One region of the Dysosmobacter sp. Phy genome, then DNA from elsewhere that is predicted to be linked to it. Evidence: riboswitches for the same ligand, from Rfam matches in the RefSeq annotation. Region 1 holds a riboswitch; the other holds the start of a gene.
The links. A riboswitch is a leader RNA that binds a small molecule or an ion and turns the genes downstream of it on or off. The one in region 1 is predicted to bind thiamine pyrophosphate.
Positions count from the first base shown of each region.

Region 2: another riboswitch for thiamine pyrophosphate. It lies ahead of ACVDHE_RS10695 (energy-coupled thiamine transporter ThiT); the one in region 1 lies ahead of thiW (energy coupling factor transporter S component ThiW).

Region 1 is NZ_CM136997.1:1,211,698-1,218,853, forward strand. Features, by position in the region: gene ACVDHE_RS05945 (single-stranded DNA-binding protein) at 1-388, shown strand, start outside; gene rpsR (30S ribosomal protein S18) at 473-724, shown strand; gene spoIIP (stage II sporulation protein P) at 1,030-2,190, opposite strand; gene thiM (hydroxyethylthiazole kinase) at 2,289-3,092, opposite strand; gene thiW (energy coupling factor transporter S component ThiW) at 3,121-3,639, opposite strand; TPP riboswitch at 3,946-4,045, opposite strand; gene thiE (thiamine phosphate synthase) at 4,324-4,968, shown strand; gene thiD (bifunctional hydroxymethylpyrimidine kinase/phosphomethylpyrimidine kinase) at 5,140-5,937, shown strand; gene ACVDHE_RS05980 (energy-coupled thiamine transporter ThiT) at 5,934-6,545, shown strand; gene tenA (thiaminase II) at 6,542-7,156, shown strand, end outside.
Region 2 is NZ_CM136997.1:2,174,313-2,181,468, reverse strand. Features, by position in the region: gene ACVDHE_RS10725 (3-hydroxyacyl-CoA dehydrogenase family protein) at 20-904, shown strand; gene ACVDHE_RS10720 (DUF4352 domain-containing protein) at 972-1,517, opposite strand; gene ACVDHE_RS10715 (VOC family protein) at 1,647-2,012, opposite strand; gene ACVDHE_RS10710 (FeoA family protein) at 2,206-2,436, shown strand; gene feoB (ferrous iron transport protein B) at 2,433-4,439, shown strand; gene ACVDHE_RS10700 (FeoB-associated Cys-rich membrane protein) at 4,452-4,568, shown strand; gene ACVDHE_RS10695 (energy-coupled thiamine transporter ThiT) at 4,641-5,306, opposite strand; TPP riboswitch at 5,412-5,518, opposite strand; gene ACVDHE_RS10690 (magnesium transporter CorA family protein) at 5,570-6,412, opposite strand; gene ACVDHE_RS10685 (hypothetical protein) at 6,434-6,985, opposite strand; gene ACVDHE_RS10680 (hypothetical protein) at 6,982-7,131, opposite strand; gene ACVDHE_RS10675 (helix-turn-helix domain-containing protein) at 7,149-7,156, opposite strand, start outside.

The sequences.
Region 1 (7,156 bases):
GTCCTTCTCCCTGGCCGTGGACCGGGACTTCAAGTCCCAGAGCGGCGAGAAGGAGACCGACTTCATCGACGTGGTGGCCTGGCGCAGCACCGCGGAGTTTGTCAGCAAGTACTTCACCAAGGGCCGCATGGCCGTGGTGGAGGGCCGGCTGCAGATCCGCGACTGGACGGACCGGGACGGCGGAAAGCGCAGAAGCGCCGAAGTCGTGGCCGACAACGTCTATTTCGGTGATTCCAAGCGGGACGGCGGCAGCGATTTCGGCGCGCCCCCCGCGTACGGAGCCCCCGCTTCCTACGGAGCGCCCGCCGCTGGCCGCGGCGCCGCCCCCGCCGGAGGCATGTCCGACTTCGCCGAGATCGGCGAGGAGGACGGCGAGCTGCCGTTTTGATTTTCTGTGCCGTCTGCCGGCACTTTTCCTCAGCCCCGCCTTTACGGGAAGCTGATCACACTTTGATAAAGGAGGAACCCTCACATGGCCATTGATCGTGAAGCCAGACCCGCGCGCCCTGCCCGCGGCAAGCGCCGTAAGGTTTGCCAGTTCTGCGCGGACAAGTGCGAGTATATCGATTACAAGGACGCCGCCAAGCTGCGCCGTTTCGTGTCCGAGCGGTCCAAGATCCTGCCCCGCCGGACCACCGGTACCTGCGCCATGCATCAGCGCCAGCTGACCGAGGCCATCAAGCGCGCCCGTCAGATCGCTCTGCTGCCCTACGTGACCGAGTAAATCACTTAAAAAATCCCGTCCCGCTTTTGGGACGGGATTTTTATTTCGTCTGAAAAGGCCCATGGCCTTTTCAGACGAGAGATTTCATGGCAAAGCGGACTCGATTTCCCCGGAAATGACGGGATCAAAAAGATTCCGCCGCCTGTGGGCGGCGGAAAAGAGGCTTCGGGCGGCGGAACTCCGTGAGACACCGCTTCCCGCAAGGGGAACGGGATGAGGCGCGGGAGACGAAAGGCGCCCTGCCGGACCGCTCCCCTGCCCGCGGCGCGTGTCAGCCCCGGCCCGTCGGGCCGGGGCTGACGCCCTCACTTCCCCAGCTCGATCAGAAGCTGGGCCATCTGCCGGGCGAAGAGGCGGCCCGCCAGGGCGGCCTCCTCCGGGGAGTTGCCGGCGGCGCCCACCTCCAGCAGCAGCGACCCGGTGGTGGCGTGCTGGTTGTACCGGGAGTTGCGCAGCAGCATGGGCCGCATCAGCGTGGGATACTGTTCCAGCACCCGGCTCTGGAGGGCTACTCCCAGCTTCAGATTCTCGATCCAGTCCGGGTGGGCAAGGCCGCTGCCGTCGCTGCCCATGACCAATGTCAGCTGGGCGGCGGTGCCCTCCCCCTCCACGGTGGAGACCACCTTGTACTGGTTGCCCTGGCTGTCGGCGATGGCGTCCCGGTGGATGTCCAGGATAAAGCGGATGGAGGGGTACTGGGCCAGGTAGCTCTCGATGGCCGCCAGGGACCGGTCGTAGGCCCCGGAGTAGGAGGGGTAGTCGTACAGGGTCCGGTCGTGGAGCACGGAGATCCCCGCCGCGGTGAATTCCTCCGCCATCTCGTCCCCCACCTTCACCACGTTGTAGCGGGTGTCGGTGGTCCGGTGGTCCCCGGACCAGACCACCTCCGTGTCCCCGGCGGGAGTGTAGGACTCGCTGCCGTGGCTGTGGAGGATCAGGATCTGGGGCGAGCCGTCCACCAGCCGGGCGTCAAAGGGCTCTGTCAGCTCCGACACGGTCAGGGCGTGGTCCGTACTGTTGCTGATGTACACGGAGCCGCAGACCGTGTAGCCGCTGGGGTCCGTGGGGACCAATGTCCGGGCGGCCACGCCGTTGTCGGCGGCCTCCGGGGCCTCCAGGGGCGTCTCCGTCACCGGCTCGGTGACGATCTCCTCTGTCTCCCCCTCCGCCTCCGGCTGTTCGGCCCGGTCCGAGGACCACAGCTCCGCCACCGCCGGCCGGGCCGACAGCAGCAGGGGCGACTCCCCGATGGCCAGGGCCGCGGCGGCGGAGAGCTGGTCGGCCTGCCACAGGTCCCCCAGCTCCCAGTGGAGGATGCCCTGGGGCGCGGAGGTCCGCAGGGCCGTCCAGGCCTCTGAAAAGGTATCGCTGCCGGCGGTGACCGCCGCTGCCCACAGCGTTCCCGCCGCCAGGCACACCGCTCCGCCCCGCCGCAGGGCGCCGGAGAAAAAAGCCCGTCGCTTCATTTGTCTCACCTCTGGGACAACCTTATGCGCCGCCGGGGCAAAGTAGACCGGAAAAAACGGGAGCGCCGCAGGCGCTCCCGTTTGGGACAAGATGGGATTTACAGCTGCTCGATCCGGGCCAGAGCGGCGAAGTCGGCGGGGGTGAGGCTGGCGGCGGCATCCATCAGGGCGGCGCGGAAGGTGCCGGGGCCCCTTCCCGCGGCGGCCTCTTCCGCCCGGCGGGAACAGACCTTCCAGAAGGCGGAGGCCAGCACGGCGGCCTTGGCGGGGTCCGGCTCCACAGCGGCGAACACGCCGCACAGCACCGAGAGCATACAGCCCGTGCCGGTGACAAAGGCCATGAGATCGCTGCCGCCGGGCAGGCACCAGGCGGCGGTGCCGTCGGTGACGATGTCCTCCGGCCCGCTCAGCAGCACCGCCGTGTGGCGGCGGAGGGCCAGGGCTTTCGCCGCGGCCAGGCGGGCGTCCCGGCTGGCGGGATCGGGGCTGTCCACCCCCTGCTCCCGGCCGCTCTCCCCGGCCAGGGCCCGGGCCTCCCCCAGGTTCACCCGGAGGATGGAGGGCGTGGCGAGGTGCAGCAGCTCCCGGACCCGCCGCAGGCGCCAGGGGGAGGCCCCCACGCCCACCGGGTCCAGCACCATCGGCTGGGAAGCGGCGCCTGCCGCCTTGGCGCACAGGGCGCAGATCTCGAAGCGGATCTCATCCGGCGTGCCGGTGTTGAGCACCGTGGCGTCGGAGATGGCGGTGATGTCCGCCATCTCCTCCGGCGCGTGGGCCATCATGGGGCTGGCCCCCACCGCCAGGGCAAGGTTGGCGCAGTCGCCCGCGGTGACGATGTTGCTGACGCAGTGGATGAGGGGACGGCGCTGCCGGACCTCCTCCAGCCGGGTGAAATCGATCATGGATACACGCTCCTTGGGAGAGAATGCCTCAGCGGCTCAGGGTGGCCTGCATGGAGTGCAGGGCGCCGCTCTTCTTCAGGGCGGTCACCAGCACGCCGGCGATGATGGACCCGCCCACGGTGGACACCAGGAAGGGCACCACATAGGCGGTGTAGCCGATGGAGCCGGCCACCACGCCCATGAAGGCGATGGCGATGGGGTAGGACAGCAGGCCGCCGATGATGCCGGTGCCGAACACCTCGGCGCACAGGGTGCCCAGCAGGTTCTTGGACTTCCAGTACACCAGGCCGCACAGCAGCGCGCCGCACATGCTGCCCGGGAAGGCCAGCAGGGACCCCAGGCCCAGAAGGTTGCGCAGGAGGCTGGCCACGAAGGCCACGGCCACGCCGTACCAGGGACCCAGGAACACGGCGCACAGGACGTTCACCATGTGCTGCACCGGGGCGCACTTGCTGGAAAAGACGGGGAAGGAGAACAGGCTCCCCACGACGGCCACGGCGCACAGCACGCCGGCCAGGGCCAGCTTCTTGGTGGAAATGCTTCTCATGACAAAAAACTCCTTTGATGAAAGAATGGCAGGGAGAAAACGGCGATCCAAGGCAGCGTCTCCTCCTTGCAGGGCAAGGCACAGGCGGATACACCTCCGCCTGCGGAGAAATGCGGTCGAGGCTCACTGGCCTCCTCTCACGCCGGAACACGGCTTCCCATCGCTGCTTGGCCGGCCCGGACCCAGGGCGCTCCCCCTCGGCCCGCTCCCGGATGGCCCGGGGCGCCGGAAAACGGTTTTCTCTCCACGCTCCTTTCTCAAAAGAGTGGAAAAACGGCGGGGGACCCACCTGGGCCGCCCGCCGCGTCAGCTCGGATGATGACTTCCTACGGTGGCATTACCCACATCAGGTGGAGGGTCGAAGCGGTCGCTTCCTCTCAGCCGAATGGCTCCCCTGTGTTTTTACGAGGCCTATTATGGCACCGCCAACCGGGCTTGTCAAGGGCGGCGGCAAAAAGAGCGTGAAAAAATCCACGGACTGCCCTTGCAATGTGGAAAAAAGAGGCGTATATTAAACAATAAGTAAACAAAGGGGAGTCCGTATCGCCGGGCTGAGAGGGGACCGCCAAGGTCCCGACCTGACCTGATTTGGATCATGCCAACGTAGGGAAATCATGGGGCGTATCGCCGCGGACGACCGATTTTGGTGTGTCCGCGGTTTTTTGCGTCATAAGGAGGAGCCATATGAAACTCAACGGAAGCCAGCTGCGGCTGTATGCCGTCACCGACCGGGCCTGGGCGGCGGACGAGGACGCCCTCATGGACCAGATCGCCGCCGCCATCGACGGCGGCGCGGGCATCGTGCAGCTGCGGGAAAAGCACCTGGACCACGACGCCTTTTTGAAGGAGGCGAAGCGCTTTGTGGCGCTGTGCCGGGAGAAGGGCGCCGTCAGCATCATCAACGACGATGTGGACATCGCCCTGGCGGCGGACGCCGACGGCGTCCACGTGGGCCAGGAGGACCTGGCCGCCGGCCGGGCCCGGGAGGTCCTGGGGCCGGACAAGATCGTGGGCGTCTCCGCCCACAATGTGACCGAGGCCCTGGCGGCCCAGGCGGCGGGAGCCGACTATTTGGGCGTGGGCGCGGCCTTCGTCACCGGCACCAAGACCGACGCCAAGCCCATCACCCGGGAGACGATCCACGCTGTCACGGCGGCGGTGGAGATCCCGGCGGTGGCCATCGGCGGCATCACCCGGGAGAACCTGCCCCAGCTCTCCGGCTGCGGCCTTGCGGGCGTGGCGGTGGTCTCCGCCCTGTTCGCCCAGAGCGATGTGAAGGCCGCGGCCAGGGAGCTGCTGGCCTTGTCCGAGGAGATGGCCCGGAACTGAAGTTGTCCCAACCCGGCGAAAGATCGCTTTCGCCGGAGAAGGAGGAAATTTCCCGTCCGGCGGAGCGTTCCGCGGCCGAGGGAAGGGAAATTTCCGACGCGCGGTACATTGGGGGCACCACCTTGTATCGCCTTATAAAACTGTGCTGTTGAAAAGAAAGGAGAAACGAATATGAAAACAGCATTGACCATTGCTGGAAGCGATTCCAGCGGAGGCGCCGGGATCCAGGCAGACATCAAGACCATGACGGCCAACGGCGTATACGCCATGAGCGCCGTCACGGCCCTCACTGCCCAGAATACCACCGGCGTCACAGACATCCTGGAGGCCACCCCGGCCTTCCTGGCGGCGGAGCTGGACGCGGTGTTCACCGACATCTATCCCGACGCCGTGAAGATCGGCATGGTCTCCTCCTCCGCCCTGATCGAGGTCATCGCCGACAAGCTCCGCCAGTACGGCGCGGAGCGGATCGTGGTGGACCCGGTGATGGTGGCCACCTCCGGCGCCCGGCTGATCTCCGAGACGGCGGTGGAGACGCTGAAGGAGCGGCTGCTGCCTCTGGCCACGGTCCTGACCCCCAACATTCCGGAGGCGGAGCTGCTCTCCGGCATGACCATCACCGGCCCCGAGGGGATGGAGGCCGCCGCCCGGGCCATCAGCGAGCGCTACGGCTGCGCCGTGCTGTGTAAGGGCGGCCACCAGATCAACGACGCCGACGACCTGCTCTGGCGAAAGGCAAGCGGCAAGTGGTTCCGGGGCCGCCGGATCGACAACCCCAACACCCACGGCACCGGCTGCACCCTCTCCAGCGCCATCGCCTCCAACCTTGCCAAGGGCCATGACCTGGACACCTCCGTGGAGCGGGCCAAGGAGTACATCTCCGGCGCCCTGAGCGCCCAGCTGGACCTGGGCAGGGGCGCGGGGCCCATGAACCACATGTTTGACCTGAAAGGGGCGTTCGTGGAATGACCGCCCTTGTCATCACCGCGGTGTTCGCCGTGGTCTATCTGGCGGTGACGGTGTGGCTGTGCCGGGGGCTGCGGCTGAACGCCCGGGCGCTGTGCCTGGGGGGCGTGCTCTGCGCTCTGACGCTGGTGCTGGCTACCATCCGCATCCCCCTGCCCACCGGGTCCAACATCACCTGTGGGTCCTGGATCCCCCTGATGCTGGCGGCGCTGGTGTACGACTACCGCCTGTCCATGGTGACGGGCTGGGTGTGCGGCATCCTGGCTATGATCCTTATTCCGGGCTGGGAGGCGGTCCACTGGGCCCAGATCTTCGTGCAGCAGCTGGTGTGCTTTTCCTGCCTGGGCTACGCCGGGGTCTTCGGCGGGGACAAGCGGTGGAAGGCCGTGTGCGGCATGGCGCTGGCCGTGGCGATCCGCTGCGCGGGCCATGTGCTCAGCGGCGTGATCTTCTACTCCCAGAACGCCTGGGACGGCTGGGGTGCCTGGGGATACAGCCTGGTGTACAACTCCCCCCGCCTGGTGGAGGGCATTTTGAGCATCGTGATCGTATCGGTCCTGCCGCTGCGGGTGCTGCGGCGGACCATGCTGAGAGAAGGAGGTGCGGCATGAGCACTGTGGAACGGCTGCTGAAGGCCACGGAGGACATCTGGGCGGGGTATCACGACAAGCCCTTCGTCCGGGGACTGGGTGACGGCACCCTGGACGTGAAGAAGTTCCGCCGCTACATCATCCAGGACTACTGGTATCTCATGGACTACACCAAGGTCTTTGCCGTGGGCGTGGCCAAGAGCCACAGCGTGGAGGTCATGAAGCTCTTCGCCAAGTACATCCAGGCCATCCTGGACGGCGAGGTCAACGTCCACAACGGCTACATGGCCGATTTCGGCATCACTCAGGAGGAACTGGACCGGACACCCATCGCCCAGGACAACCGCTCCTATACCGCTTATATGCTCAGCGTGGCCTACAAGGGCGGCGAGGCCGAGGTGCTCACCGCCATCTTCTCCTGCGCGTACAGCTACGAGGTCATCGCCCGCAAAATCGTGGCCGAGCGGCCCGACGCCCCCAATCACCCCCTGTACGGCCGGTGGGTCCGGGGCTACATCACCGAGCGCTACACCGGCAACAACGTGATCCTGAAGGACATGCTGGAGCGGCTGACGGCGGACTACACCGAAGCCCAGCTCCGCCGTCTGGAGGAGATCTTCACCGCCTGTTCC
Region 2 (7,156 bases), 960 kb from region 1:
GAGATCGGGAGGGATGTCTATGGAACGCACTGCCATCACCCGCGCCGTCATCGCCGGAAGCGGCACCATGGGGGTCCAGCTGGCGGGGATCTTCGCCGCCGGAGGGCTGGAGGTCATCCTCTGGAACCGCAGCGCCCGGGGCCTGGAGCGGGCCGCCGCGCTGAAGGGCCGGGTCCGCCTGACCACGGACGACGCCGTGTTCGCCTTCGCCCCGTTCATTCTGGAGAGCATCGCGGAGGACCTGGACGCCAAGCGGGACTTCCTGGGCCGGATCAGCCGTCTGGCGCCGGAGGACTGCCTCATCGCCACCAACACCTCGGGCCTCTCCGTCACCGCCCTGGGCGAGGCCGTGGCGCAGCCGGGCCGCTTCGTGGGGATGCACTGGATCAATCCCCCGGCCCTGATCCCGCTGGTGGAGGTGGTCCAGGGGGACCTGACCGCGCCGGAGACGGCGGAGGCCGTCTTTCAGCTGGCACAGGCTCTGGGCAAGCGGCCCATCCGCACCCGGGACGTGCCGGGATTTCTGCTGAACCGGCTGCAGTTTGCTCTGCTGCGGGAGGCTTTCCACCTGGTGGAGAGCGGCGCCGCGGGCATCCGGGACGTGGACGACGCCGTCCGGTACGGCCTGGGGATGCGCTACGCCTGCGGCGGGCCCTTCCGGTCGGCGGACCTGGGCGGGCTGGACGTGTTCCGGCAGATCGCCGCCTACCTCTTCCCGGACCTGTCCAACAGTACCGGCGTGCCGGAACTGCTGGAGCACCTGTGCATCCAGGGGGACCTGGGCGCCAAGACCGGCCGGGGCTTCTACGACTATGCCGGCGGGGGCGCCGCCCGGGCCGCGGCGGAGCGGGACCGGATGCTGCGGGCCCTGGCGAAGCTGGCGAAGGAGCCAACGGACCCGTGATCCCCCGCCGCCTGTCCCAAACGGCAGCAGCGCCGCCGCAGATCTGCGGCGGCGCTGCTGTGTTCTCTCAAACGGAGGCCGCTGTGTCCTCCCGGGCGGTGAAGTAGACGAAATAGGCGTCTCCCGTATCGCCCTCCTCCGTACCGTCCTCGAAGATCTCCAGATACCCGATGGAGAAGTCCGCCTGGCCGGCCGGGACCTCATACACCAGCTCACCGGTACGCTCCTCGTCCACAGCCAGCTGATAGGTGCCGGGCAGCTGCGCCTCACCCACCGGCTCCAGCTCCTCATAAGTCTCCGGGTCCGTGGTAATGGGGTAGCAGTAATCCTCCTCCGCGTCTCCCCATCCCAGCTGGAAGTCCGTGTCGTACATCTCGATGCTCTCCCGGTAGGTATTCTTCACCGTCACCTCCACCACCAGCAGCGCGTTCCCCGGCTCCGGCGTGCGGCCCGCGTATTCGCCGGTCAGACTGGCGCTGTCGATGGTAAAGTCAAAGAAATAGGTCTCCATCGTGTCTCCGATACGGCCTTCGGAAGAGACCTCCCCTCCGCCGCAGGCGGTCATCCCCAGAGCCATTGCCGCAGCGAGCATCAGCACAAACCCTCTTTTCATCGTTCTCTCTCCTCTTTATCTGTTATGGACGCCCACACAAATTTCCCCTGTATCCTTTTTCAATGTAACACATACCGTCTGCCCGCGCAATCCGAAAAACGCGGGAGCGCTGCCGCTCCCGCGTCCTATTTACCGTGTGGGAATGATCTCGATCCAATAGCCGTCCGGATCAGAGATGAAATAGATCCCCATGGCCGGATTCTCAAAGCAGATGCATCCCAGCTGGGCATGGCGGGCATGGGCCGCCTCATAGTCGTCAGCCCGCAGGGCCAGATGGAACTCGCACTCTCCCAGATCGTATTTCTGGGGGTGGTCCCGCAGCCATGTCAGCTCCAGACGGAAATCGGTCTTGCCATCGCCCAGAAAGACGATGACATAGCTGCCGTCGGCCGCCTCCTTCCGGCGCACCGGCTCCAGATCCAGCGCCTCTTTGTAGAAGGCCAGGGACTTGTCCAAATCAGACACATTAAAATTAAAATGATTGAATGTCAGCATATCGTTCACCTCTTCGTCAGTATACCATGGCGGCGCCGGGTGCTGTCAAGACAAAACCGGAGGTAGCTATGGAAGTTGCACAATTCCTGCCGCCAAGTTTCTCCGCATTTGTGCCCATTCCCGCTTGTCCCAGGGAGTTAGCAGTGGTAAACTCAAAGTGTTAGAGCAAGCTAACTTTTGGGAGGAATACCATATGACACTGGATATGCTGCCTCTTGGGCAGGAGGCCGTCATCACCGCCGTGGGCGGCGAGAATTCCCTTCGCTGCCATCTGCTGGATATGGGGCTGATTCCCCGGACTGTGGTCCGGGTGGAGAAGGTAGCCCCGCTGGGTGACCCCATCGAGCTGCGGGTCCGGGGCTATTCCCTGTCCCTGCGGAAAGAGGACGCCCGGAACATTACCGTGGAGGTGAGCAAGCCGTGATCTTCGCGCTGGCCGGAAACCAAAATTGCGGCAAGACCACCCTCTTCAACCAGCTCACCGGCTCCAACCAGCACGTGGGCAACTTCCCCGGCGTCACCGTGGACCAGAAGTCCGGCGCCATCCGGGGGCAGAAGGACTGCACGGTGGTGGACCTGCCGGGCATCTACTCCATCCGGCCCTACACGCCGGAGGAGATCGTCACCCGGGACTTCATCCTGAACCAGCGGCCCGACGGTATCATCAACATCATCGACGCCACCAACATCGAGCGGAACCTGTATCTGACCTTGCAGCTGATGGAGATGCGGATCCCCATGGTGCTGGCCCTGAACATGATGGACGAGGTCACCGGCAGCGGCGGCACCATCGACGTCAAGGGCCTCAGCCAGGCCCTGGGCATCCCGGTGGTGCCCATCTCCGCCGTGAAGAACCAGGGCGTGGACGAGCTGGTCCGCATCGCCGTGTCCACGGCGAAAAACCGCGTCTACCCCAAGGTATACGACTTCTGCTCCCCCGGACCGGTCCACCGCTGCATCCACGCGGTGGTCCACCAGATCGAGGACCACGCCGAGGCCTCCGGCATCCCGGTGCGCTTCGCCGCCACCAAGCTGATCGAGGGCGACGAGGACATCCGCGCCCGGCTGGAGCTGGACCAGAACGAGCTGGAGCTGATCGAGCACAGCGTCCAGGAGATGGAGGCGGAGCACGGCATGGACCGCAACGCCGCCCTGGCGGATATGCGGTATAATTTCATCGAGAGTGTCTGCGCCGGCACGGTGGTCAAATGCCATGCCTCCCGGGAGCGGCAGCGCAGCGAAGCCATCGACCGGGTCGTCACCAACCGCTGCCTGGCTCTGCCGCTGTTCTTCGGCATCATGCTGGCCATCTTTTTCCTGACCTTCAACGTCATCGGCGCGGTGCTGTCGGACCTGCTGGCGGCGGGCATCGACGCCCTGACCGCCGCCGTGGACGCAGGGCTCACGGCCTACGGCCTCAACCCGGTGGTCCACAGCCTGGTCATCGACGGCGTGTTCGCCGGAGTGGGCAGTGTATTGAGCTTTTTACCCATTATAGTGGTTCTTTTCTTCTTCCTGTCCATTCTGGAGGACACCGGATACATGGCCCGGGTGGCTTTCGTCATGGACCAGCTGCTGCGGAAGATCGGCCTGTCCGGCCGGAGCATCGTGCCGCTGCTGATCGGCTTCGGCTGCTCCGTGCCCGCCATCATGTCCACCCGGACCCTGGCCTCGGAGCGGGACCGGCGGATGACCATTCTCCTGACCCCCTTCATGAGCTGCTCGGCCAAGATCCCCATTTACGGAGTGTTCACCGCCGCCTTCTTTCCCCGGTACGCCGCTCTGGTGATGATCGGTCTGTACCTGCTGGGCATCCTGGTGGGCATCATCGCCGCCAAGGTCCTGGGCGCCACCGCCTTTAAGGGAAACCCGGTGCCCTTCGTCATGGAGCTGCCCAACTACCGCTTCCCCTCCCTCAAAAGCGTGGGACAGCTGTGCTGGGACAAGGCCAAGGACTTCCTGACCCGGGCCTTCACCATCATCTTTGTGGCCACCATCATCGTCTGGTTCCTCCAGACCTTCGACACCCGGCTGAACCTGGTGGCCGACAGCGCCCAGAGCCTGCTGGCCACGGTGGGCGCCGTCCTGGCGCCGGTGTTCACGCCCCTGGGCTTCGGGGACTGGCGGGTGTCCACGGCCCTCATCACCGGCTTCATCGCCAAGGAGTCCGTCATCTCCACCCTGGGCATCCTCACCGGCTCCGGCACAGATGTGGGCGCCGCCGCCCTGGGGACGCTGTTCACTCCGGCGGCCGCCGCGGGCTTTTTGGCCTTCACGCTGCTGTACACCCCCTGCGTCGCCGCCATCAGCGCGGTGCGGCGGGAGCTGCGCTCCGGCTGGAAGGCCGCGGGCGTGGCCCTGAGCCAGTGCGTGATCGCCTGGGCGGTGGCCTTCATCGTATACCGGCTGGCGCTGCTGATCCTGTAAGGAGGGAACCCGATGGAACTTCTGATCCTTCTGGCCCTGGGCGTGTGGCTGTTCTTCGCCCTGCGGTCCTGCCGCCGGCATCCCGGCTGCGGCGGGGACTGCGCCCACTGCCGGGGCTGCAAAAAATAGATCGGCGTCAAAACAGGCCGCCCCGACGGGGCGGCCTGTTTTTCTGTGAGAGGGAACCGGCGGGGGCAGCGCTTACCGCACCGCGCTGCGGCTCACCCGCTCCAGGGCTTTGCTGACTGCGGGCACCTTCAGCACGATGACCGTGATGATCCCCTCCGCCAGCAGGTAGCTGTAATTGTAGACGATGGGATACACCGCCTTCAGGGACTGGGGGAAATTCTCCGGCATGTAGTCCATCCAGTAGAGGTATCCGCCCAGGGAGTGGAAAAAGCCCCGGGCCAGCACCGCCGCGATGTAGCCGATCACCAGGCCGTTTTTCTTTCCCCGGAACAGGCCGGAAAGGCCCAGGGCGGCAAAGGCGAACACATAGTCGCAGCAGACCTGGAACAGCGTCAGGAAGTAGGGCTCCTGCAAAAATTGCAGCACACCGTAGGCAAGGCCCACCAGCACGCCGGTGCGGACGCCGTACCAGTAGCCGATCAGCACGATGAACAGCATGCTCAGCAGGGTTACGGACCCGCCGTAGGGCATCTCGGCGAAGGGCTTGATGAAGGACGTGACATAGGCCAGGGCCACCGCCATGGCGCAGTAGGCCAGGTGCCGGGCGCTCATACCCCGGGTCTCCTTCCCGCCGGACAGGGCCAGGCCCGCCAGCAGGAACAGGGCCATCAAAGCCCCGCTGAGGACGTATCCGGCGGTGGTGAGGCCGCCCTCGGCATTGACGAACAGTTGCAGCATGATGAACTTCCTCCTTGTCGATCTGACCGCGGACCGGCGGGCGGCATGAAAAAAGCGCCCTCCCGGGCTGCCGGGAAGGCGCTGGTACGCGGAGATCTCCCCGCGCGTCGATCATTGACGGCTCCCTACGTTGGCATTACCCACATCAGGTCACGGGTCGGCGCTCTCAGCGCCCTCTCAGCCTGTTGCAACAAGCTCCCCGGTCCACAATCTATGAACTTGATGGGCTCATCCTACCACGTTTCGACCAGCTTTGCAAGGCCTCACAGCCACTTTTTCCGCTTGAACCACCACAGCAGCGCCCCCACGATGACCGCGCTCAGGCCGATCACCGCCGGGTAGCCGTAGCGCCACCGCAGCTCCGGCATGGCGGCGAAGTTCATGCCGTACCAGCCGGTCAGAAGGGTCAGGGGCAGGAACACCGCCGTCACCACCGTGAACACCTTCATCAGGTCGTTCTGCCGGATGGACAGCTGGGACTGGTAGGCCTCCCGCAGGTGGGACACGGACTCCCGCAGGTCCTGGACGGTATTAAGATACCGCTCCGTCCGGTTGCCAAGGTTGGAAAAGCGGCGGGCGGTCTCCTGGCTCAGCAGGCTGTTTTCATTGTCCGCCAACTCCCGGAAGATGGAGTCCAGCTGCTCATAGTACCGCCGCAGCCGCAGCAGCTCCCGCCGCCAGGCGGCGATCTGCGCCAGGCAGTCTCCGTCGGGCCGGGCCAGGACGGCGTCCTCGCCGTCGGCGATCTCCCCCTCCAGGGCGTCCAGGTGGTCCATGTCCCCCATCAGCAGCCGGACGAAGAAGCGGTGGAGCAGCTGCTCCCGGGAGAGCGGCTCCTCCTCCAAAGCGGCGAAGATCTCCCGGGCCCGGGTCAGGCCCCGCTCCTCCCCGCAGAAGCACAGGAGGCGCTCCCGGTCCAGATACAGCAGGAACCGGGCGTCCTCCGTCCGGTCGCTGCGGACGTCGTACCAGTCGAAGGCGATCAGGTCGAAGCCCTCGAACCCCTCGAAGGCCTCACTCTGTCCCTCGTGGATATGGCGCAGGACCCGCGGGTCCATGTACGCCTGCATCTCCTCCAGCCGCGCCAGAGGCAGCACCGTCTCCATCCGATCGCTTCCTTCCCGTCGTCAGTCCATAGCCGCGCCGCCGGGAGGCGGCAGGGCCTCAAAGAGCTTCCGGCTGCGCCAGAGGGCGGCCAGGAACCAGACGATGCCCACCAGGCCCGCGATCACGCCTATCAGCGCCAGCAGGGAGCCCAGGATCGCCAGGATCCAGGAGGCAACCTGGGCCACGGCCAGCACCGTCCAGCCGGTTTTCAGGGAGGCGCTGTTCAGATCCGCCCCCCGGCGCCCCTCCGTATCCCGGATGGCCTGGACCACCGCCCAGGACACGTACAGCGACACCGCCAGAGCCGCGAGGCCCAGCAGCACCGTCAGCCAGCTGCCCTGACCGGTGACGGCCAGCAGGTCCCCCAGCCACAAAATACCCGTATACACGGCCATGCCCAGGGCGAAAGGCCGGATGGAGGCGAAGAGGCTACTCTCCCCCTCCAGCTCCCGGCAGCCCTTCATCACCAGCAGATACCCCGCAAAGGGCGGCAGCAGGTTCAGCACATGGCCGTTCACCGTCAGATTGAAATTCACAAATACCAGGAAAAATCCCCAGAAGATCGAGCTCATTCCTGTCCCTCCTCCCGCTTCACCTTTTCCGCGTACCGCTTTCCGTAGTGAAGCACCAGAACGCCTGCCACAATCTTCAGCGCCGCATACACCACCGGGATCAGAAGGATGGTCCCCATCCCCAGCATGCCTCCCATCGGACTCATCTGTACCCCATCCTCCTTTACCAGA